2 regions of the Staphylococcus sp. GDY8P57P genome follow, and region 1 is predicted to be linked to the other one. Evidence: a T-box and tRNA genes for the amino acid it is inferred to sense, from the RefSeq annotation. Region 1 holds a T-box; the other holds one or more tRNA genes.
The links. A T-box is a leader RNA that pairs with one kind of tRNA and senses whether it is charged. The one in region 1 lies ahead of serS (serine--tRNA ligase), so its partner is inferred to be a tRNA-Ser.

Region 1 (11,645 bases):
GTTTCATCTGTCAAAATTGAAGACAGACCTAGACGATTCCAAATACCATAGTCTTTATAATTGGGTGCTAACGTCATTGATAATAGGAAGAAACGTGAATTGACAATCAATGTTGTAAGAACAATAGCAGAAATCGGTGTGCCTGTAGCAACGAGTGCACAAATAATAAATTGTGCTGCGCCAGCATAGACAAGTAAACATAATAATAGTATTTCAATGATACTAAAATGTTGTGACGCAGCTACAATGCCAAACGATAAACCAATCCCAACGTATCCTAACAAAGTAGGTATACATTCTTTAACGCCTTGCTTAAACGTCACATGTGATGTCATCTTTGTAACCTCCCTTTATGCTTAATATTTTAGAACAGTATTTTATTAATAATTTTAGTCTAATATACGGATGCTAGAGTGGCAACAACGTTAGACATAGAGTTGTGTGATGTTAGACTAACAGAATACTTAGAACTACTGATTTAAAGGTATATCTAATGTGTCTATTTTTTGACAACAAAGCGTATATTACACCTCTGAAAGTAGTCTAAATCCATCCTTTTTACTTCATCACTTTATTAAGAAAAAGTGAATTTTTAACATGATTGATTGTATATTCAAGACATCATAGACCACAATTCAATGTAGTTTCATTGCAGCATTCCTGCCACCTATTCACTTTGTTTATGACATTCATATTGGTTTAACACCATAAAAAGAGAGCTGAAAAAGTGTTATATAAACACCTTCTCAGCTCAGTCAGCTACTGCGAATTTGCACTGTAGCTTTAGTATATTATCGCTTATTCCGTACTCTATAAATTAACGTTATAAGCTAACTAATAATCGAATTAGTCGTTAACTGGACGGATTTCAGTTTTACCACCCATGAATGGTACTAATGCTTCAGGAATTGTAATTGAGCCATCTGCATTTTGGTAGTTTTCAACGATTGCTGCAAATGTACGACCTACTGCAAGACCACTACCATTTAATGTATGTGCTAATTCTGGTTTAGAAGCTGCATCACGTTTGAAGCGGATGTTAGCACGACGCGCTTGGAAATCAGTACAGTTTGAGCAAGAACTGATTTCTTTATAGTTGTCATAACTTGGTAACCAAACTTCTAAGTCATATGTTTTACTTGCACTGAAACCAATATCGCCAGTACATAAGATAACACGACGGTAAGGTAAACCTAATTCTTCAAGAATTGCTTCCGCATTTTGTGTCATATCTTCTAATGCATCCCAAGAATCTTCTGGTTTTTCGATACGTACCATTTCAACTTTGTCAAATTGGTGTAAACGGATTAAACCTCTTGTGTCTCTACCTGCTGATCCAGCTTCACTACGGAAACAAGCAGTTTGAGCAGTGAATTTTTCAGGTAGTACGCCTGGTTGAATGATTTCGTCTCTGTAGAAGTTTGTTAATGGTACTTCTGCAGTTGGGATTGTGTATAGACCTTCTTTTTCAACTTTGAATAAGTCTTCTTCAAATTTAGGTAACTGACCAGTACCAAACATTGTATCTGCGTTAACTAATTGAGGTGTCATCATTTCAGTGTAACCATGTTGTGTTGTATGTTTTGTAAGCATGTAGTTCATTAATGCACGTTCTAATAATGCACCATCTTTAGTTAAGTATACGAAACGCGCACCTGAAATTTTTGCAGCACGTTCAAAGTCTGCCATTTTTAATTCTTCAACTAAGTCCCAGTGTGCTTTAGGTTCGAAGTCAAACTCACGAGGTGTACCCCATTTTTTAACTTCAACATTTTCTTCATCAGAATCCCCTTGTGGTACATCTTCAGCAATTAGGTTAGGAATACGAATTAAGATATCTCTAACTTTATTATCCACTTCATTAAGTTTAGCGTCGTTTTCTTTGATTTCGTCACCAAGTTCACGCATTTCTTTAATAACGTCGTCTGCATTTTCTTTATTACGTTTCTTTTCAGCGATTTCTTCACTTACTTTGTTACGACGTGCTTTCATTTCTTCAGTCTTACCAATTAATTGACGGCGTTCATTATCTAATTCTAATACCTCGTCAACAACTTTAGGATCATCTCCACGTAATTCAATTTTGCTCTTAACTTTGTCAGCTTCTTCTCTGAATAGTCTAATGTCTAACATGTAACATTCATCCTTCCCAATTTTTTGAAAATTTTTATTTTGGATAACATGCGTCTTGCTCAATAAAAAAAGACCACATCCCCTTTACAAGGGACGTGGTCTACGCGTTGCCACCCTATTTAACAATTTGACACAATAGATGTATCGAATTGCACTTTCCTTAAAATAACGGTTATTACCGGTTGTTCACAATTGTAGGTAGATTCGCATAATCATCAATTACTTGTTCACACTCAACACAAGCTCTCTGAAATTAATTGATTATGTTACTTGTCCCACGAACAATAACTTATTAAGTTATTTTTAATATAGCAAACTCCTTTATAATTAGCAAGTAAATGCTAAATAATATTATATTTATCTTATTGTATACGCCCTCTATAAAGCCATGTAGGGACCTTATGATACGTATAATTAAATATTCTTCATAATAGTGTTGACGAAAGTCTTTCACAGGTATAATATTTTCTATTGTATTTAAAAAAGGTATAGACAAACAATCCAATTTAGAACTCAATCAACTAAGTCATCATGGATGCTATCGCTACGCATTTCATTGTCACTTGAAATTTGAGTTATATACAGTAATGGCGGTACACACATTTTTCTAACATTATACGTTCACAACGTCTTCAAGGGAGGGTTTAATTTATGGAAACATTAACAACTGTTAATATTCCGAAGAGAAAAGAAGAGACACATAAAGGTGACTATGGAAAGATTCTACTGATAGGTGGAAGTGCCAATTTAGGTGGCGCAATCATGTTAGCTGCGCGTGCATGTGTTTATAGTGGAAGTGGGTTAATTACAGTAGCTACACATCCTACAAACCATGCGGCACTCCATTCACGTTGTCCAGAGGCAATGGTAATCGATATTAACGACACTAAAATGTTAACGAAAATGATCGAAAACACAGATAGCATTTTAATTGGACCAGGGTTAGGTGTCGATTTCAAAGGTAATAACGCAATTACGTTTTTACTACAAAATATACAACCACACCAAAATTTAATTGTTGATGGTGATGCGATTACAATATTTAGTAAACTAAAACCTGATATTCCAACTTGCCGTGTCATCTTTACACCACATCAAAAAGAATGGGAACGTTTAAGTGGTATCCCTATTGAAGAGCAAACTTACGAACGTAATAGAGAAGCTGTTGATAAGTTAGGTGCTGCTGTTGTACTGAAAAAACACGGTACTGAAATATTCTTCAAAGATAAAGAATATAGACTGACAATTGGTACGCCAGCAATGGCAACTGGTGGTATGGGCGATACATTAGCTGGAATGATTACTAGCTTTGTTGGCCAGTTTGATGATTTTAGAGATGCAATTACAAGCGCAACATATACACACAGTTATATTGGAGAGAAATTATCTGAATCTATGTACGTCGTGCCACCTTCACGTTTAATTAGTGAAATCCCATATGTGATGAAAGAGTTAGAAAACTAATTGAATCAAATAAAAATAAGACTTCCCTAGCGAAAGGGAAGTCTTATTTTTATTAAATGAATCTATCCTGTTATCGCTGATCACTATGGATTAGCCTTTAATTCTCATCGTTTTCATCATCGTTAGATGCATTATCAATGTCTTCATTCACACGATCCATAAAGTCTTGTCTAACTTCAATACGTTCATCTGTTGCATTATCCTCAGTTACTGTTTCCGTATCTTCATCCGCTTCCGTATGAAGTGCATTACCTGGTGTATCATCATCTACAACTTCTTCGCTAGGGCTTTCTGTACTTTCTGCATTTGTTTCACCATCTTCAACTTGTGCTGCTTCAGTTGCATCTTCATCTTCTGTTTTATCAATGACTTTAGCAACCGTTGAAACAAATTGATCTTCGCCTAATTTCATTAAGCGTACACCTTGTGTTGCACGACCATTTTGAGAAATATCTTCTACTTCTAAACGAATAATCACACCACTATTGGTAACAATCATTAAATCTTCTTCACCAGTAACTGTTGTGATACAAACGATGTTACCATTACGTTCTGTAATCTTCGCAGTCTTAATACCTTTACCGCCACGGTTTGATAAGCGATATTCACTTACTGGCGTACGTTTACCATAACCATTTTCAGTGACAACAAGAATTTCATCTTCACTATCGGCATGGGCAACATCTAGACCTACTACAACATCATCTTCACGTAATGAGATACCTCTTACACCTGCAGCAGTTCGACCTAATGGACGTAAACTTGTTTCTGCAAATCTGATTAATGAAGCGTGAGATGTACCAATTAAGATGTCTTGGTGACCATCTGTAAGACGGACTGCAATTAATTCATCATCTTCTTTGAAACCAATCGCAATTTTACCATTCTTATTGATATGTGAGAAATTGCTTAACGCAGAACGTTTCACAATACCGTTTTTAGTTGCAAATACTAAGTAACTATCTTCATCTTCGAGATCTCTAACCGCAATCATAGTACTGATTGTCTCATCATTATCCAATTCAATCGCATTGATGACTGGAATACCTTTAGATTGTCGAGATAATTCTGGCACTTCATAACCTTTAAGTTTGTATACACGACCTTTATTCGTGAAGAATAAAACATGATCATGCGTACTTAACGTAACAAGTTGGCTGACGAAGTCTTCTTCCAATGTATTCATACCTTGAACACCACGTCCTCCACGGTGTTGCGAACGATACGTAGAAACAGGTAATCGTTTAATATAATTATTATGACTTAATGTAATAACAATTTGTTCTTCTGGAATAAGATCTTCATCTTCGAGATCATCTAAACCACCTAATTGAATTTCCGTACGACGTTCGTCACCGAAGCGTTCTTTGATGTCTGTTAATTCATCTCGAACTAATTGAAGTAACACTTCGTCATCGGCTAAGATTGCTTCTAATTCAGAAATATAGCCGAGCAATTCGTTATATTCATTTTCAATTTTATCTCGTTCTAAACCTGTTAAACGTCTTAAACGCATATCAAGAATAGCTTGTGCTTGGCGTTCAGACAATTTAAAACGCGATTGTAATGTTTCCATTGCGACTTTATCTGTTTCTGATTCACGAATTGTCGTAATAATCTCATCGATATGATCTAATGCAATGCGTAAACCTTCTAAGATATGTGCACGGTCTTTCGCTTTTTTCAAGTTATATTCTGTACGACGGCGTACGACAGTCTTTTGATGCTCTAAGTATTCAACTAAAGCTTGTTTTAAATTGATTAATTTTGGACGTCCATTAACCAGTGCAATCATATTCACACCGAATGACGTTTGTAATGGTGTTTGTTTGTAGAGATTGTTCAAGATAACATTGGCGTTTGCATCTTTACGTACATCAATAACTACTCTAACACCTGTACGTAAACTTGTTTCATCACGTAAATCTGTAATACCTTCGATTTTCTTGTCACGAACAAGTTCCGCTATCTTTTCAATCATACGTGCTTTATTAACTTGATATGGGATTTGAGTCACTACGATACGTTGGCGACCGCCACCACGTTCTTCAATTTCTGCACGTGCACGCATTTGAATAGATCCACGTCCTGTTTCATATGCACGTCGGATACCACTCTTGCCTAGGATTAAACCAGCTGTTGGAAAATCAGGGCCTTGAATATCTTCCATAAGTTCTGCAATCGTAACATCTGGATTCTTACTTAAATGTAAAACACCGTTGATGACTTCAGTTAAATTGTGAGGAGGAATATTTGTTGCCATACCTACAGCAATACCTGATGCACCGTTCACTAATAAGTTAGGGAAACGAGAAGGTAAGACTTCCGGCTCTCTTTCAGTACCATCATAGTTATCTAGGAAATCAATCGTATCTTTATTAATATCACGTAGTAGCTCTAACGTAATTTTAGTCATCTTGGCTTCAGTATAACGCATGGCAGCGGCACCATCACCGTCCATTGAACCGAAGTTACCTTGACCATCAACAAGTGGATAGCGATAGCTGAATGTTTGTGCCATTCTAACCATGGCATCATAAATTGATAAGTCTCCGTGAGGGTGATATTTACCCATTACATCCCCAACGATACGTGCTGATTTTTTATATGGTTTATCAGGGGTCATACCTTGTTCATTTAAGCCATATAAGATACGACGGTGTACAGGTTTTAAACCATCACGTACATCAGGTAACGCACGTGAAACGATAACGCTCATTGCATAGTCTAAAAATGATTCGCGCATCTCGCTGGTTATATTTCGTTCATTTATTCTTGATTGAGGTAAGTCAGCCATCAAGATATCCTCCTTCTATAATCAATTCACTTAAAATAGCAAGACTGCAAGCCATTCGCTATACAGTCTTCAACATGTTCATTCGTTCACGCTAATTTAGAAATCTAGGTTTGCATATACTGCATTGTCTTCGATAAATTGTCTGCGATTTTCAACGACATCACCCATTAACATTTCAAACGTTTGGTCCGCTTCAATCGCATCATCTAATTTAACTTGTAACATCATACGGTTTTCAGGATTCATTGTCGTTTCCCATAATTGATCCGCATTCATTTCTCCTAAACCTTTATAACGTGAAATTTTCCATTTAGGCGTAGGACTTAATTCTGATTTTAATTTATCAAGTTCACGATCGTTAAATACATAATATTTTTGTTTACCTTGTGCCAATTTGTACAATGGTGGTTGTGCGATATATACATATCCCGCTTCAATTAATGGTCTCATGAAACGATAGAAGAACGTTAGTAGTAGCGTTCTAATATGTGCACCATCGACATCAGCATCTGTCATAATTACAATTTTATGATAACGTGCTTTAGTGATATCGAACTCGCCGCCAATACCAGTACCAAAGGCTGTAATCATTTGACGTATTTCATTGTTATTTAGAATACGGTCTAGACGTGCTTTTTCAACGTTTAAGATTTTACCTCTTAATGGCAAGATTGCTTGTGTTTTAGAGTCACGACCTTCTTTTGTAGACCCCCCGGCAGAGTCACCCTCTACTAGGAAGATTTCACTTTCTTCAGGTTTCTTACTTGAACAATCGGCAAGTTTACCTGGTAAGCTTGAAATTTCTAAAGCTGATTTACGGCGTGTTACTTCACGTGCTTTTTTAGCTGCAACACGTGCACGTGATGCCATGATTCCTTTTTCCACAACAATACGAGCAACATTTGGATGTTCGTATAAGAAACGTTCAAAATGTTCAGCAAACAATCTATCAACAATTTGACGTACTTCAGAGTTACCTAATTTCGTCTTTGTTTGTCCTTCGAATTGAGGATCACCATGTTTAATTGATACGACAGCTGTTAAACCTTCACGTGTATCTTCACCAGACAATCTTTCTTTGTCATCTTTAATGATTTTACTTTGTGTGCCGTAACTATTTAATATACGTGTTAATGCACGTTTAAAGCCATCTTCATGCGTACCACCTTCATATGTGTGAATATTATTCGCATAAGATAATAAGTTCGTTGCATAACCACTGTTATACTGCATAGCGATTTCAATTTCTACATCATCTTTAGTTTGGTGAATATAGATTGGCTCTTCATGAATTGGCTCTTTATTTTCATTTAGTAATTCAACGTAAGATTTAATACCGCCTTCATAATGATATGTATCTTCACGTTGTTCTTCATCTTCACGTTCATCTCTTAAAGTGATTGAAATACCTTTGTTTAAGAATGCCAGCTCTCTAATACGTTTTTGAAGTGTTTCATAGTTATAAACGGTTGTTTCAGTGAATATTTCGCCATCTGCTTTAAAGCGAATCACTGTACCTGTTTTATCAGTGCTACCTACTTCTTTAAGATCAAATTGTGGTACACCTTTTTTATATGCTTGATGATAGATTGTATCGTTACGATGAACGTATACCTCTAAGTCTTCAGACAATGCGTTAACAACTGAAGAACCTACACCATGTAGACCGCCAGATACTTTATAACCGCCACCGCCGAATTTACCACCAGCATGTAGTACAGTTAAGATAACTTCAACTGCTGGACGACCCATTTTTTCTTGAATATCAACAGGAATACCTCGACCATTGTCAGTTACTTTAATCCAATTGTCTTTTTCAATAATCACTTCAATTTGATCTGCATAACCAGCAAGTGCCTCGTCGATACTGTTATCCACGATTTCCCATACTAAGTGGTGCAAACCTCTCTCTGAAGTTGAACCTATATACATACCAGGTCTTTTACGAACGGCTTCTAACCCTTCTAATACCTGTATCTGTCCAGCACCATAGTTATCTGTGTTGTTTACATCTGACAATGTATTCACCATCACTTTCTATTACTTTATAATTTCACCTTGATTGATTCGATAAAGCTTAGCATTGTTCATAATCTCATGATCTATGCCGTCTACGGATGTTGTCGTTACAAAGGTTTGTACTTTATGTTGAATCGTGCTTAGTAAATGTGTTTGTCGAGAATCATCTAATTCGCTTAACACATCATCTAGTAGTAAGATTGGATATTCTCCAACTTCAATGTTCATTAACTCTATTTCTGCTAGTTTAATGGATAATGCGGTCGTACGTTGTTGTCCTTGAGACCCATATGTTTGCGCATCCATATCATTTACATTAAAGCCTAAATCATCTCTATGCGGGCCAAATAAACAAACACCACGTTCCATTTCACGCTTAATATTGTCATTTAACAGTGTAATCACTTCGTCTAATAATGCTTGCGCGTCTTTATCCATATCACTGAGTTTTATACTTGGTAAATAAGTCAACGATAGCGTTTCTCTGTCATTAGTGATACCAGCATGAATCGGTTTAGCCAATGATTCTAATTCTTTGATGAAATGTGCTCGTCTCAACGTTACATTCAATGCATATTGCGCAAATTGTTGGTTTAAGACTTCTAACATCGTAGTGTCTTGTTTATGACCAAGTTGCAACTGCTTTAAGTAGTTATTCTTCTGTTTAAGAATACGTTGGTATTGAGCCAAGTCATTTAGATACACTGCAGAGATTTGGCCTAATTCCATATCAATGAACCGTCTCCGTATCTGTGGTGCCCCTTTGACAATATTTAAGTCTTCTGGCGCAAAAAGAACCACGTTAAGATGTCCAACATACTGCGTTAGTCGACTTTGTTCTAAGTGGTTCACTTTTACTTGTTTACCTTTTTTAGTTATAAACATCGTTAATGGCATCGTTCCATGTCTATAATTTAGTACACCCTCTATTTTAGCATACTCTGAGTTAAACCGTATAAGCTCCTTGTCATTTGATGTGCGATGACTTTTAGCTAAAGCTAATGTGTAAATTGATTCAAGTAAATTCGTCTTCCCTTGTGCATTTTCTCCAATCAGAATATTCACATCAGGATGACATTTAAGCGTAACTTCTTCATAGTTACGATAATTCTCTAATTGGAGTGTTTTAAGTTTCATTGTTCACCTTGATGAATAATGATTACAGAATCAATTTCAGGGATATCAGGGAAATCAATTCGATCTTGGTTGGCTAGTTTTTTACCACGACGTGTTTCGCGTTCACCATTAATTAAAACTTCATAATCTTGTAAGAACCATTTAGCTTGGCCACCTGATTCTATAATGCCTTCAGTTTTAAGAAACTGGCCTAACGTAATATCGCCTTCAACCACTACTTCTTGAACCAAAATAATCACTCCGTTTCTTTATGTGTCATTAATATATTATACCTTTTTTAGGTTTAAATTTCATTTAAAATGGAATGTGAAACCGTTTACTTCACAATATCTTTATACATATTTAAATTTTGAAGGAAAATTGCCTATATTTTTCAAATTGAAGCGGCTTTTTTTGAATAACAAAAGGCGTTAAAAATGATTTTATTACTCATATAGCCCTATTTTTAATTTTAAGGGCCATTTTTGCGTAAAAAGAAGTTGTTTAGAGTTATCCACTAGTTTTTAAGATTAACGTCTATATTGAAGGCTGAATGTGCTTATTATGCATTTTAAAAAGGAGTTAGACAACATTCTTTAAGAATGCATTGTCTAACTCCTAATTTTTGATGCTGAGGGTATGCCCCTCTAAAACTAATATGTTCTAATTGGTAAAATTAATTGCGTAACAGAGTCATCTGCTTTTGGTTTAAGAATGAATGGTTTCATCGTACCAAAGAATTCTACTTCAACTTCATCGTTATCAATTGCTTTCAGCGCATCCATCATATAACGAGAGTTGAATGAAATCTTCAAGTTGCCACCTTCCACATCAGTTGCTGTCACTTCTTCTTTTACAGTACCGATTTCAGGTGATGTTGATGATAATTCTACAACGTCATTACCTGTGCTCAACTTAATAACATTGTTACCACCTTCTCGTGCTAATAAAGAAGCACGATCAATTGCGTGATAGAATTCACCGTTGTCTAAACCTAATTTAATTTCATAATTCTCTGGGAATAGACGTGTCGTATCTGGATAATGACCTTCTAATAAACGAGAAATAAAATTTACATTACCAACTTTAAATAATACTTGGTTTGAAGCGAAGAAAATATCGATTTCTTCATCACTATCACTCATAATTTTATTCAATTCTGATAAAGCTTTACCTGGAATGATGACATTTTTGTTTTCTGACTCATCTTCCAACTTCAATTTTCTTACAGCTAAGCGGTGTGAATCAGTCGCAGTGCATATTAATTCATTATCTTGTATAAGCCAGTTCACACCAGTAAGTACTGGGCGTGTTTCTGAGGTGGACACTGCGAAATTTGTTTGTGCAATGATATTTTTTAAGACTTTTACTGATAATTGAATGGCGTCATCATGTGATACTTGAGGTAATAATGGATATTGATCAGGATCTAAGCCACTTAAGTTAAATTCTGAATGTCCAGATGTAATCAGTGTTTGGAATTGTTCGTTTGTTGATAATTTTACGTCTTTACCTGGTAATTTTTTAATAATATCTACGAAGAAACGACCAGGAAGCACGACTGAACCTGTTTCAGAAATAGTGACAATATCCTCACCATCAACTTGTTTAGGGATTGTAATTTCAATAGATATCTCAGAATCTGAACCAGTAAGAATGACCTCGTTGTCTTTAGCATCGATTTTGATACCTGTTAAAATCGGTAATGTTGTTCTTGGTGAGATGGCTTTTAATGTGTCATTTAATTGATTAATAAAATAATCTCTTCTAATTGTGAATTCCATTATTAATTTAAACTCCTTCCAGTCGTTTATATATAATTATATAGGTTTTAAATTCATAGTAATAGTAGTAGGGCTTGTGGATTAGTGGATATGTTAAGAAAATCCTTGTGTGCCAAAGTTATACACATGTGGATAAACTGTTGATGCTGTGTATTACTTTTTAACATTATCCACAATTACTAACAAAATCATCTTGTTCACTTGTCAGAGTTATTGGCGCTTAATTCAAGGTAACAGACCATTTACATTATTTCCCACTATTAAACGTCGTAATCTGTTGTATAACAGTTTCGACTATTTACATTATTGATTGCGAATTTCTTTTTCTAAAT
Region 2 (11,645 bases), on a different contig from region 1:
TATTCTAAATCTCCACCTACTGAGAGTCCTTGGGCTAATCTAGTGACTTTAATTCCAATAGGTTTCACCAATCTTGATATATACATCGCCGTTGATTCTCCCTCTAAGTTAGGATTCATAGCTAATATTAATTCTTTAACCTCATCATCTTTTAATCTATCAATTAATGTCGGTATATTAATATCTTCTGGCCCTATTCCATCCATTGGAGAGATTGAGCCATGTAGTACATGGTAAAGTCCTTTATACTCTCTCATCTTCTCCATCGCAATAACATCTTTATCATCTTCAACTACACATATAACTGAGCGATCACGTTGCTTATCTTCACAAATATAGCAAGGGTCATTCTCAGTTATATGACCACATACACTACAATAAGTAAGCTCACGTTTAACATCTACCAAGGCTTTAGCAAATTGGACTACATCGTCTTCTTTCATATCTAAAGTATGAAATGCCAGACGTTGAGCCGTCTTGGGACCAATGCCTGGCAGTTTCATAAAACTATCTATTAATTTAGATATAGGTTCAGGATAATGCATCTATATTACATTCCCGGAATATTTAAGCCTTGTGTATGCTTACCTAAACGTTCTTGAGTTAATTCGTCAGCTTTATTCATCGCTTCATTCGTTGCTGCTAAAACTAAATCTTGTAGCATTTCGATATCGTCTGGATCTACCGCTTCTTCTTTAATTTCAACATCTACAACTTCTTTGTGACCAGTAACTGTAACAACTACCATGCCACCACCTGCAGTACCAACAATACGTTCTTCTTTTAATTTTTCTTGCTCTTGAGCCATTTTCTTTTGCATTTTTTGCATTTGTTTCATCATTTGTTGCATATTTCCGCCACCGCGCATAATATCATTTCCTCCTTGAATGTATCGACATTATCTTTTAATTTATATTTTATTATACATACGTTTATATTTATTGTCATGTATCTCTGTTTCTAGAATCAATTCAACAATCCTATACTCAAATCAAGTTCTTACTATTAATATAACAAAAAGGATTATTCATCTATTAAATGAACAGTTTCTTCACCAAATAAGTCACGGGCTTTCTGTGCTACATCTGTGTCTTGCTTACTTTCTTCACCATTAGTTGGTGTTGTTTGATTATCTTTATCTTGTTGCTTTCTACTATTAATATATTCAGTTCTTACTCTCATCCATTGATCTGAAGGGACGCCCACTACTTCAACATTCTTATTAATGATGTTTCTCACTACATTTTCAATACTAGTTCGTTTTTCATCATCTCTATTAACAATTTCACAGTGTATCTCTTCATCAAACTGAACTAATACGCGTTTTTCACTAGCTGCTACAGGAATTGAGTTTTGTAATAAACTTACCAATGATTTCTTATCATTCTTTTTCGCATAGTCTACTACTTCTAGCCAGTGTTTCTTCAATAGTTGAATATCTTCTTTGTTTGCTTCGTCTAATACTTTAGCAATATTCGTCATTGAGAAAGTACCTTTATTCTGACGTCTACCACGCGTGTTCGTTTGTGTAGCATGCTGTTTTGAATTTGCTTGAGGGATGCCTTGAGCTTTGAGTGTTTTTAGTTCATTTTCTAGTTGTTCCATACGTTGTAACAACACGTCATTATTAGGTTGTGACGCAACTTGTGTTGTCGCAACATTGGTTACAGTGTCAGACTGTGATTTCATCATTTCAGCAATTTTTACTAGTAATACTTCAAAGTGCACATTTTGGTTCACACTAAAACGTATCGATACTAAAGTATCGTTAATGATATCAATCATATGATAAAGCGTATCTAAATTAAAATTCATTAGCGCATCGAATTCTGCATGATTATCGACCGTTTTATTCATAATTGTATCGCGAACAAAATAAATCATATCATTAATAAGGCGGTTTACTTCTTTTCCTTCTGAAATAAATTGATGATAGCGTGTAAATGCATTTTTAACATTCCCTTCAACAACGTCTTTAAATAATTCATTTAATGCCGCTTCATCCACACTACCCGTTACATCTAATACATCTTGTAGTGTAAGATGCTCATCACCAAATGCGATAGCTTGGTCCATAATACTTAGCGCATCACGCATACCACCTTCAGATGCTTTAGCAATAAACTCAAGGGCTTCATTATCATAATCTAAATGTTGTTCTTCAGCTACAAAGCGCAAGCGATCTGTAATTTGTTCTGTGCCTATCGCTTTAAAGTCAAAACGTTGCGCTCGCGAAATAATCGTAGGCGGGATTTTATGTGGTTCAGTTGTAGCAAGAATAAAAATAGCATGTGCCGGTGGTTCCTCAAGTGTTTTTAATAGCGCATTAAACGCACCAGTTGTTAGCATGTGCACCTCATCAATAATATATACTTTATATTTCGACTCACTAGGCGTATATTTAACTTTATCTCTAATGTTTCTAATTTCATCTACACCATTATTACTTGCAGCATCAATCTCAATCACATCGCCATTCGTACCTTGTGTAATACCTTTACAAATCGCACATTCATTACATGGTTCGCCATCTTGAGGATTTAAACAATTTATTGCTTTAGCAAACACTTTAGCAATACTCGTTTTACCAGTTCCACGAGGACCACTAAAGATATAGGCATGTGATTGTTTACCTTTGGAAATGGCGTTTCGTAACGTCTTAGTTACATGTTCTTGCCCCACAACATCCTGAAAGCTTTGGGGTCTAAACATTCGATACAAAGCTTGATAATTCACATCCGCACCTCCGTTAACAATTACTCTACATTATATCACGCATTATCGCCTTAATTTCAATGAATTTATTATGTCATATCTGCGTCTTGCACAATACCATGTGGATAATCATCCAGTTGATTCCATAGAAATTTAACCCGTAACATAGACGCATCTGTTTCTTTTGAGAAAATATGATGTTTGTCTGCCGATTCATAACCTAACCCTTCGAAATACTCTGGACAACACCCCACAACGATAGTCGTATATTGTTGTGATTTCGCGCGTTCTTCAACAGCTTGGACTAAGGCTTTGCCCAACCCTTCATTACGATATGGCTGTTCAACTATAAGGGACGCTAATTCTAGTGCTTTGTAACGCTGATTTTCAGCATTCAAATTGATCTCGCTAAGCATGACATGTCCTATAATATCGCCCGATTCATCTTTAGCAATGACTTCGAGTTCATAATTATAATTCGCTGCTTGACGTAATTTTGAAATGAGTGCACGTTGTCTTTGACCAGCACCTTGATGTTTCTCATCATAACTTGATTCTATTCTATTCAAAGTTTCGCTATAATCCATTTCCGTTAATGTACTTAAGAATAATCGCATATTGACACCCCTCTAATGCGTCAAAGTGTTCCCCGTTCGACACTCGGACATATCGCTTTCCCGTTTTTATTTATCTATATTTTATACAAAAAAATGGGAGCAGGACAGAATTCTGTTTAAATTCGTTGTCCCACTCCCTTAAGGATGACTAGAACTGAGAAATGCTTGATTTAAGCGCCTTCTCAATTTAGACAGCTACTGCGAACTCGCAAAGTAGCATCATTACATTATTTATATTACAAGCTCTCTTTTAAATTTGTACTAAAAATTTGATTTATTTCGGTTAATTTAACGTATTAAAAAACCGTGCACCTTCGAATCGAGTGTGTATCACAAACGTTACCGAAGTCGACAGCTAAATCTCGGCTACCCTACGGCACATATGAGGATCCACTTAATGCTGCTTCCGTCAGGACCTGACATGATTCATGGGTTCATATTGCATAGGACCGAAATCTTCAAACACTACGTGCTTCGGGCAGACTTCACAAAAACACACCCTCAACAAAGGAATTAAGTCTCGCATAAAGCGGATTTCGAGTACAGGGAACCGCTACCTCCCCACCTAGCACGGTAAGTTTTATAATACTATAAACGTTCTCCCTATTGCAAGTGTAAAGTTTTAATTCTCCATATCATCGACTCAAAAATAGCTTGATGCCATCTCATAATTTATGTCGTCTAGAGAATTCTTGGAATTTAAATTCTGTTGCTAAATGCTTAGACACATTGTATTGGAATGGCGTTGTGTTATTTAAATAAACGACACTTCTCACTGTTGCAGTATATGGTGGTTGTATTTTACCGAAAACATCATAGGCACTTTCAGTAAAAGGCTCAAACGTAATCGATTTGCTTGAATAACTGATATCTAATTCTAATTGCGTTTCTAAATAATGATAAATAGAATCTTTTGCTACTGAATTCGTAATACCCGGAACGATTGAAGCTAAAAAGTAATCTTCATCTAAAATCTTCACTCTATGATTGATACTTCTTGTACGTACAACATGAATCAGCTCCTCATCACCTTTAAGGTTTAATTGCGTTTTAACATAAGGTACCGAGTTAGCTTTAATCCGCTCGTTAATGAGTACTTCAGTTTCATGTTTCAAACCCAGTTCTTCTTGCACCTCTTTAAAGCTAATTAATTCTGAAAATGGGAACTCCGTAACACCTTGATCAATAACAATAGACCCCTTACCTCTAATTTTTTGAATCATACCATCATTTGCTAACAAGTCCAGTGCTTTTCGAACAGTTTCACGCGATGTGCCATATCGTGTTACCAATTCATGTTCTGACGGAAGTTGTTGTCCATCGGTATATACATCTTCATGTATTTGTTGCTTGAGTTGTTCATATATCGTTATGAATTTTTGTGTTGCCATGTCCTTCTCCATTACATCAATCTATTGAACATCAATGACAATTGCACCAAATGGAGATATTTCACCATTTTCTATTGTGCCATTTTGAATAATAACTGTTCCTTGTCTATTGATGTCTTCAGGTAATTTTACTGCTTCTTTTGAAAAGTTAGCAACCACGAGCCATGTTTGGCCGTCATAATTTCGACGGTACATGAATAATTGTGGGTGTTCCATATATAACGGCTCGATGTCACCATAAGTGATAATATCATGTTCATGACGCAATCGAATCAGTTCGCGATACGTGTGTAGTACGGATGTTTTGTCCTCAATTGCTGCTTCTACGTTAATATATTGCGCATTGTTTGGTATATCGATCCAAGGCGTACCAGTAGTGAAACCTGCTTGTTCACCTGATGTCCATTGAATAGGTGTTCTAGAATTGTCACGTGATTTTTGCCCTAGAATAGTTAAAATTTCACTTTCATCTATACCTTGTTGTTTTAAGTTATCATAGGCATTACGTGACTCAACATCACGATATTGTTGAATAGAATCAAAGCGCGGATCCGTCATACCGATTTCCTCGCCTTGATAAATGTATGGTGTACCTTGCAACATATGCAATGCGATAGCTAACATCTTAGCGCTTGCTTGTCGATTTTCTTCTGTAGAATCATCACCGAAACGAGATACAACGCGTGGTTGATCATGATTGCACCAGAAAATCGCATTCCATCCGCCACCTTCGTATATTCCAATTTGCCAATCCATCAATATTTCTTTTAGTTTTAAAAAGTCTAATTTCGCATTTGACCACTTTTCTCCATCAACATAGTCTACTTTTAGATGATGGAAGTTGAAGACACTACTTAATTCTTGTCGGTCAGATTTTGTATATTTGATACAATTATCAATGGTTGTTGATGACATTTCTCCTACCGTCATCATATCTTTATCTCCAAATGTATGACGATTGAGTTCATGTAGATACTCATGTACATGTGGTCCGTCAGTATAAAACTCTTTTCCAATTTTAGGAGAATCCTTAAATTCACCTTTAGAAATAAGATTAATTACATCAAAGCGGAAACCATCTACACCAAATTCAATCCAGTGGTTAACAACATCATATAAAGCCTGCCTCACTGCTTCATTATCCCAATTTAAGTCTGCTTGTGTGACATCGAATAAATGTAAATAATATTCATCTGTCTTCTCGTCGTATTGCCAAGCATTACCACCAAACTTCGATTCCCAATTAGTTGGAGGCCCATCTCGTGATGGTTTAAAGAAATAATAATCACGATACGGATTGTCTTTCGAACGGATTGCTTCTTTAAACCATTCATGTTCTGTAGATGTATGATTAATAACAATATCTATCATGACTTTTAAGTCTCTCTTATGTGCTTCACTGATTAATGTTTCAAAATCTTCTAGCGTTCCGAAGCGTTCGTTAATTTTCAAGTAATTGCTTATATCATAACCATTATCATTCATCGGTGATTCATAAACAGGTGTTAACCAAATGTAATCAACACCTAAATATTGAATATAGTCTAATTTTTCAATAATTCCTTTTAAATCTCCCTCACCATTACCTGTTGTATCGTTAAATGATTTGGGATAAATTTGATAAACGACAGACTTTTTCCAATCTTTTTGTGCCATGTATACTCACCTTTCGCTTATTAATCGTATTAATGTGATTTAAAGGGAGTGGGATAGAATTTTTTCGAATTCGTTATCCCCCTCCCAGTTTACTTAACTTGTCAAATTCCTTTATGAAAGTCTCTCTGCAGAGCCCGCCTGTAAGAATGACTAGAACCGAAAAACCTTGATTTAAATGCTCTCTCAGTTCAGTCAGCTACTGCGAAATTGCAAAATAGCATTTTATATTATTTATATTTCAGCGTCTTTATTTGTAAATTTATTTAGCTGTTGTTTCTTCAGGGTTTTCAACCATCTTCTTAGCTTTAATTGTTGTAAATCTTGCAAAGACAATTGTCAAAATAGCTGGTATTGCCATAGCAAGTAATGTAACTGGCATATAAATAAACCAAAATTCACTTTGAATTGAAATGAAGGCTGGAACACCACCTACACCGACACTACCCAATACCTTTTTAGCGCCGATAATAGCACCTAAAACGCTTGATGTACAAATAGCAGCAAAGAAAGGTACTTTTAACGGTAAATTCACACCAAACATTGCAGGTTCTGTAACACCTAAAAATGCTGATACACTTGAAGTTAAGGCTAAACCTTCTTCTTTTACCATTTTGCGTCGTCTATAGATAAACCACGCTCCAAACGCTGCCGAACCTTGACAGATATTAGATATTGCAACGATCGGCCATAAATATGTACCGCCCAGTTTGCTTCCCATTAATTGGAAGTCAACTGCCAAGAACATATGGTGTAATCCCGTAATAACAAGTGGTGCATAGAAAAATCCATAAATCGCACCACCTAACCAACCAGCATGTTCGAAGACAAATTGAACTGCACCAGTAATACCAGTACCTATCACAAGTGCAATCGGACCAATAATTATAAATGCTAAGAATCCAGTGACCAGTAATGCTACCGGTCCGACAACTAACATTTTAATTGAGTCATGAACAACTTTATTTAATGCTTTTTCAATGAGTGATAAGACATAAGCTGCAATTAAAACTGGTAAGACTTGGCCTTGATAGTTTAATTGTTTGATTTCAAGCCCAAAAAGATTCCATGTCGGAATATGGCCTTTAGCAATGTCATATTGTGAAACTAACTGTGGATGCATTAGGATAAGTCCAAGTACTAAACCTAATATTGGACTACCACCAAACACTTTCATACTACTCCAACCAATTAATGCTGGTAAAAAGATAAACGCTGTACTTGCGATGACGTTAATAATATTCGATATATCACCCAACTGAGGATATTGTTCAACAAGTGGTTTAGGACCAAATAATTTTTCCATAGTAAGTAAATTATTAATCCCCATTAAGAGACCTGCTGTAACTAATGCCGGTAAAATCGGAATGAAGATATCTCCCAATAGTTTTATAAGTCGTTGTAAAGGATTGCCTTTTTTCGCTGCAGCAGCTTTAGCCTCATCTTTTGAGGATTCTGCTACACCTGTCTCTTGAATAAATTGTTTATACACTTCGTCCACGGTACCAGGTCCTATAACGATTTGGTATTGGTTATCCGCTTTAAATTGACCTTTAACAAGTGCATTATCGTCTAATGCATCTTTATCAACTTTATTGTCATCTTTTAACACTAAACGCAGTCGTGTAACACAGTGCGTTGCAGTTTCAATGTTTTCTTGCCCACCTATTGCTTTGACGATATCCTGCACATCTTTTCTTTTTACAGCCACGACTTTCACTCCCTTATTTTTAATAACCCAAGTATAACTTGTCTAGACAAGTTTTGTAAAGGCTTTCATAATATTGTTGAATTTTCATTCTAGAATGGGCGCTAAATGCAATAAAAAAGACAAGTACTCAACATATTAAACATTGAGTACTTGTCTTTTTTATATTTATTAGTCTTGGATTTTAATTATAATGGCGGAGGAAGAGGGATTCGAACCCCCGCGGCCCGTTAAGGCCCTGTCGGTTTTCAAGACCGATCCCTTCAGCCGGACTTGGGTATTCCTCCAATGAACACAATAAATATCATATACCACGGTTCATTGGAAGTCAATCACTTTTATAGTCAAATTGTAAAATTATTCATTTTTATTTTTAGTACGCGCTTATACGCCATTGAACTTACACGAAGACCTTTTGTTTTAAGAAGTGATCTACTGATTGAGCAACGCCACGCCCTTCTTTAATTGCCCAAACTACCAAACTTTGACCTCTTCGCGCATCTCCAGCGGCAAAAATCTTTTCTTTATTAGTACGATAGTCTTTATCGTTGGCGATAATTTTATTTTGTTGTGTTGCAATATCAAATGACCTTGGGACAGTTGGTTCTGTACCTTCAAAACCTATTGATAAAAGCACAAGATCTGCTGGCCAATGTCTTTCAGTACCATCTACAACAACCATTCCTTCTGGTGTTTCTTCTAAAATTTGTGTGTATACACCACGAACATTACCAATGTGATCTACATCGTATCGCATCGTCTGAACACCATAGGCACGCGGTTCTCTACCGAAACGTGCTTCATATTCTTTATGTGCATAATCCATTTTGAAGACAGGTAATGCCAATGGCCATGACGTATTACTTTCAAATGCGATTTCTTCAGGTGCTTTTGTATATTTGTTGAATTGTACTATTGACTTACAATTCTCACGTAATGCGGTAGCGACACAGTCTGCGCCAGTGTCACCAGCCCCAATAATGATGACGTTTTTCCCTTTAGCCGTTATTGTCGGTTCATCTATTTCACCATTTAATAACTGAGTCTGTTCAGTTAAATAATCCATAGCAAAGTGTATCCCTTGGCCCATGCGCCCTTCTAATGGTAAGTCACGCGCTTTTTGAGCACCCGTACATAAGATAATAGCGTCATACGTCTGCTCTAATGTTTCACGTGATATATCTACACCAATGTTGGTATTCGTCTTAAAGGTAATACCCGCCTCTTTCATTAATGCGATACGACGACGTACAACCTCTTTATCTAATTTCATATTTGGAATACCATACATAAGTAAGCCACCCGCTTCAGCAGCTCTTTCAAACACTGTCACTTGGTACCCCTTATAATTGAGCTCTTCGGCAGCAGTAAGACCGGCTGGACCGCTTCCTACAATTGCTACAGATTGTTCTAATCGTCGCTTAGGGTATTTAGGCTTAACCCACCCGTGTTCATAGGCTTCGTCAATAATCGTACGCTCAATACCTTTAATGGCAACTGATTCACGATTAATTTTCATAACACAAGACTGTTCACAAGGTGCTGGACAGACACGGCCCGTAAATTCAGGAAAATTATTTGTTTCACTCAAACGATGATAGGCAGACTCAAAATCTTGTCGATAAACTAAATCATTCCATTCAGGGATATAGTTACCGATTGGACAACCAATAGTTTCTCTCCCGAAAGGAAGACCTGTTTGACAAAATGGTGTCCCACAGTCCATACATCGTGCACCTTGAATGGACGCTTCTTCACGAGAAAAACGCTGTTGAAAAGCATCATGATGCTTCAAACGGTCAACTAAAGACAGTTCAGATAATGATTGCTTTTCATATTTCATAAATCCCTTAAATTCCCCCATAACAGACCCCTCCTTTCTTTAATAAATCACTGCTGGTTGTAATTCTTTGTCAATTGCCGTACGGTCATCGTAAAATGCTGCTAGTTTAGCTTCATCTATTTGTAATAAATTACGATTTTGTAATTCGATTTTTTGCATCATTAGTTCGTAATCTTTTGGAATTACTTTGACAACTTTATCTGCCACATGTTCAAAATCATTTAAAATTGCTGCTGCTTTTGTACTTTGCGTATAGTGGTAGTGCTCTTCTAACATAGCTTTAAGTAACGTTTTCTCCTCATTATGCGTCACTTCCTTAAACGCTAAGGTTGGCAATTGATTCTTATGTTTAAATGATTCAATATCACTTGGGAATACATAACAAACACCACCACTCATGCCTTGACCAAAGTTCTTACCAACATCCCCTAAGTTGACTACATGTCCTCCAGTCATATATTCCAAACCGTGATCACCGATACCTTCGACGACCACATCAACGCCACTATTTCGAATACAGAAGCGTTCGCCAGCACTACCATTAATAAAGGCTTTACCTTTTGAAGCGCCATAGAAACATACATTTCCAGCTATAATTTCACGTTCTCGCTCTTTATTTGGCGCTTTAACAACAACTATACCGCCTGATAAACCTTTACCAACGTAATCATTTGCATCACCTGTATGTTGAATTAACAATCCTGACGGTGCGAATGCCGCTAAACTCTGTCCTGCATGTCCGTGCGTTTTAGCTACAATAGTTGCTTCTGGTAAGCCATTAGCACCGTGTTGCTGTGTAATATAGCTTCCTGTAATAACCCCTACATCTCGTTGTTCATTATTAATCACATAGTTCCCTTTAAATACTTTTCCATCCTCAATACTTTGTTTAGCATCTTTATAAAGATAATTTAAATCGAAACCGATATCTAAATGATGATTTTGATTGATTTCTTTTGCGTTAGGCCCATCAACTGAATCCAATAACTTTTCGATATCCAATGTTGCTGCTTTCGAACGTTCATCGATTCGACTTGAACGTTGTAATAAATCGGTACGTCCGATCAATTCTTCAACCGTTCTTAATCCTAATGAAGCTAAGACCTCTCTTAACTCTTCAGCAATAAAATGCATAAAGTTAACAACGTGGTCAGCCTTACCTCTAAATAGTGCTCTCAAATCTTTATTCTGTGTCGCAATACCTACTGGGCATGTATCATTATGACAAACACGCATCATGACGCACCCTAAAACAACTAATGGCGCAGTCGCAAATCCAAATTCTTCAGCACCTAATGCGCATGCTAACGCCACATCCCTACCCGTCATCAACTTACCATCTGTTTCTAATCGGACACGGCTACGTAAATGATTTAATTTCAATGTTTGATGTGTTTCAGCTAAGCCAAGTTCCCAAGGCAACCCAGCGTGTTGAATACTTGTCTTAGGCGATGCACCTGTACCTCCGTCATACCCACTCACGACAATTTTATCTGCAAATGCTTTAGCAACACCTGATGCAATGGTTCCGATTCCTGTTTTTGAGACTAATTTAACTGCTACGTCTGCATTTCTATTCGCGTTCTTTAAATCATGAATAAGTTGCCCCAAATCTTCAATTGAATAAATATCATGATGAGGCGGTGGTGAAATCAACCCAATACCTGGCGTTGAACCACGTGTTTCAGCGATCCATGGATAAACTTTCGTTCCAGGTA

Region 2: it encodes a tRNA-Ser, which carries the amino acid that the T-box ahead of serS (serine--tRNA ligase) is inferred to sense. The anticodon was not compared.

What each region holds. Positions count from the first base shown of each region.
Region 1 is NZ_JAESLK010000036.1:17,480-29,124, reverse strand. Features, by position in the region: gene KA878_RS10890 (AzlC family ABC transporter permease) at 1-335, opposite strand, end outside; gene serS (serine--tRNA ligase) at 847-2,133, opposite strand; T-box leader at 2,220-2,418, opposite strand; gene KA878_RS10880 (NAD(P)H-hydrate dehydratase) at 2,785-3,597, shown strand; gene gyrA (DNA gyrase subunit A) at 3,695-6,394, opposite strand; gene gyrB (DNA topoisomerase (ATP-hydrolyzing) subunit B) at 6,491-8,425, opposite strand; gene recF (DNA replication/repair protein RecF) at 8,435-9,550, opposite strand; gene yaaA (S4 domain-containing protein YaaA) at 9,547-9,789, opposite strand; gene dnaN (DNA polymerase III subunit beta) at 10,183-11,316, opposite strand; gene dnaA (chromosomal replication initiator protein DnaA) at 11,617-11,645, opposite strand, start outside.
Region 2 is NZ_JAESLK010000016.1:62,510-74,154, reverse strand. Features, by position in the region: gene recR (recombination mediator RecR) at 1-545, opposite strand, end outside; gene KA878_RS04875 (YbaB/EbfC family nucleoid-associated protein) at 551-868, opposite strand; gene dnaX (DNA polymerase III subunit gamma/tau) at 1,024-2,736, opposite strand; gene KA878_RS04865 (GNAT family N-acetyltransferase) at 2,805-3,332, opposite strand; RNA gene ffs (signal recognition particle sRNA large type) at 3,637-3,906, opposite strand; gene treR (trehalose operon repressor) at 3,998-4,723, opposite strand; gene treC (alpha,alpha-phosphotrehalase) at 4,745-6,379, opposite strand; gene treP (PTS system trehalose-specific EIIBC component) at 6,639-8,087, opposite strand; tRNA gene KA878_RS04840 (tRNA-Ser) at 8,279-8,371, opposite strand; gene KA878_RS04835 (glutamate synthase subunit beta) at 8,485-9,948, opposite strand; gene gltB (glutamate synthase large subunit) at 9,967-11,645, opposite strand, start outside.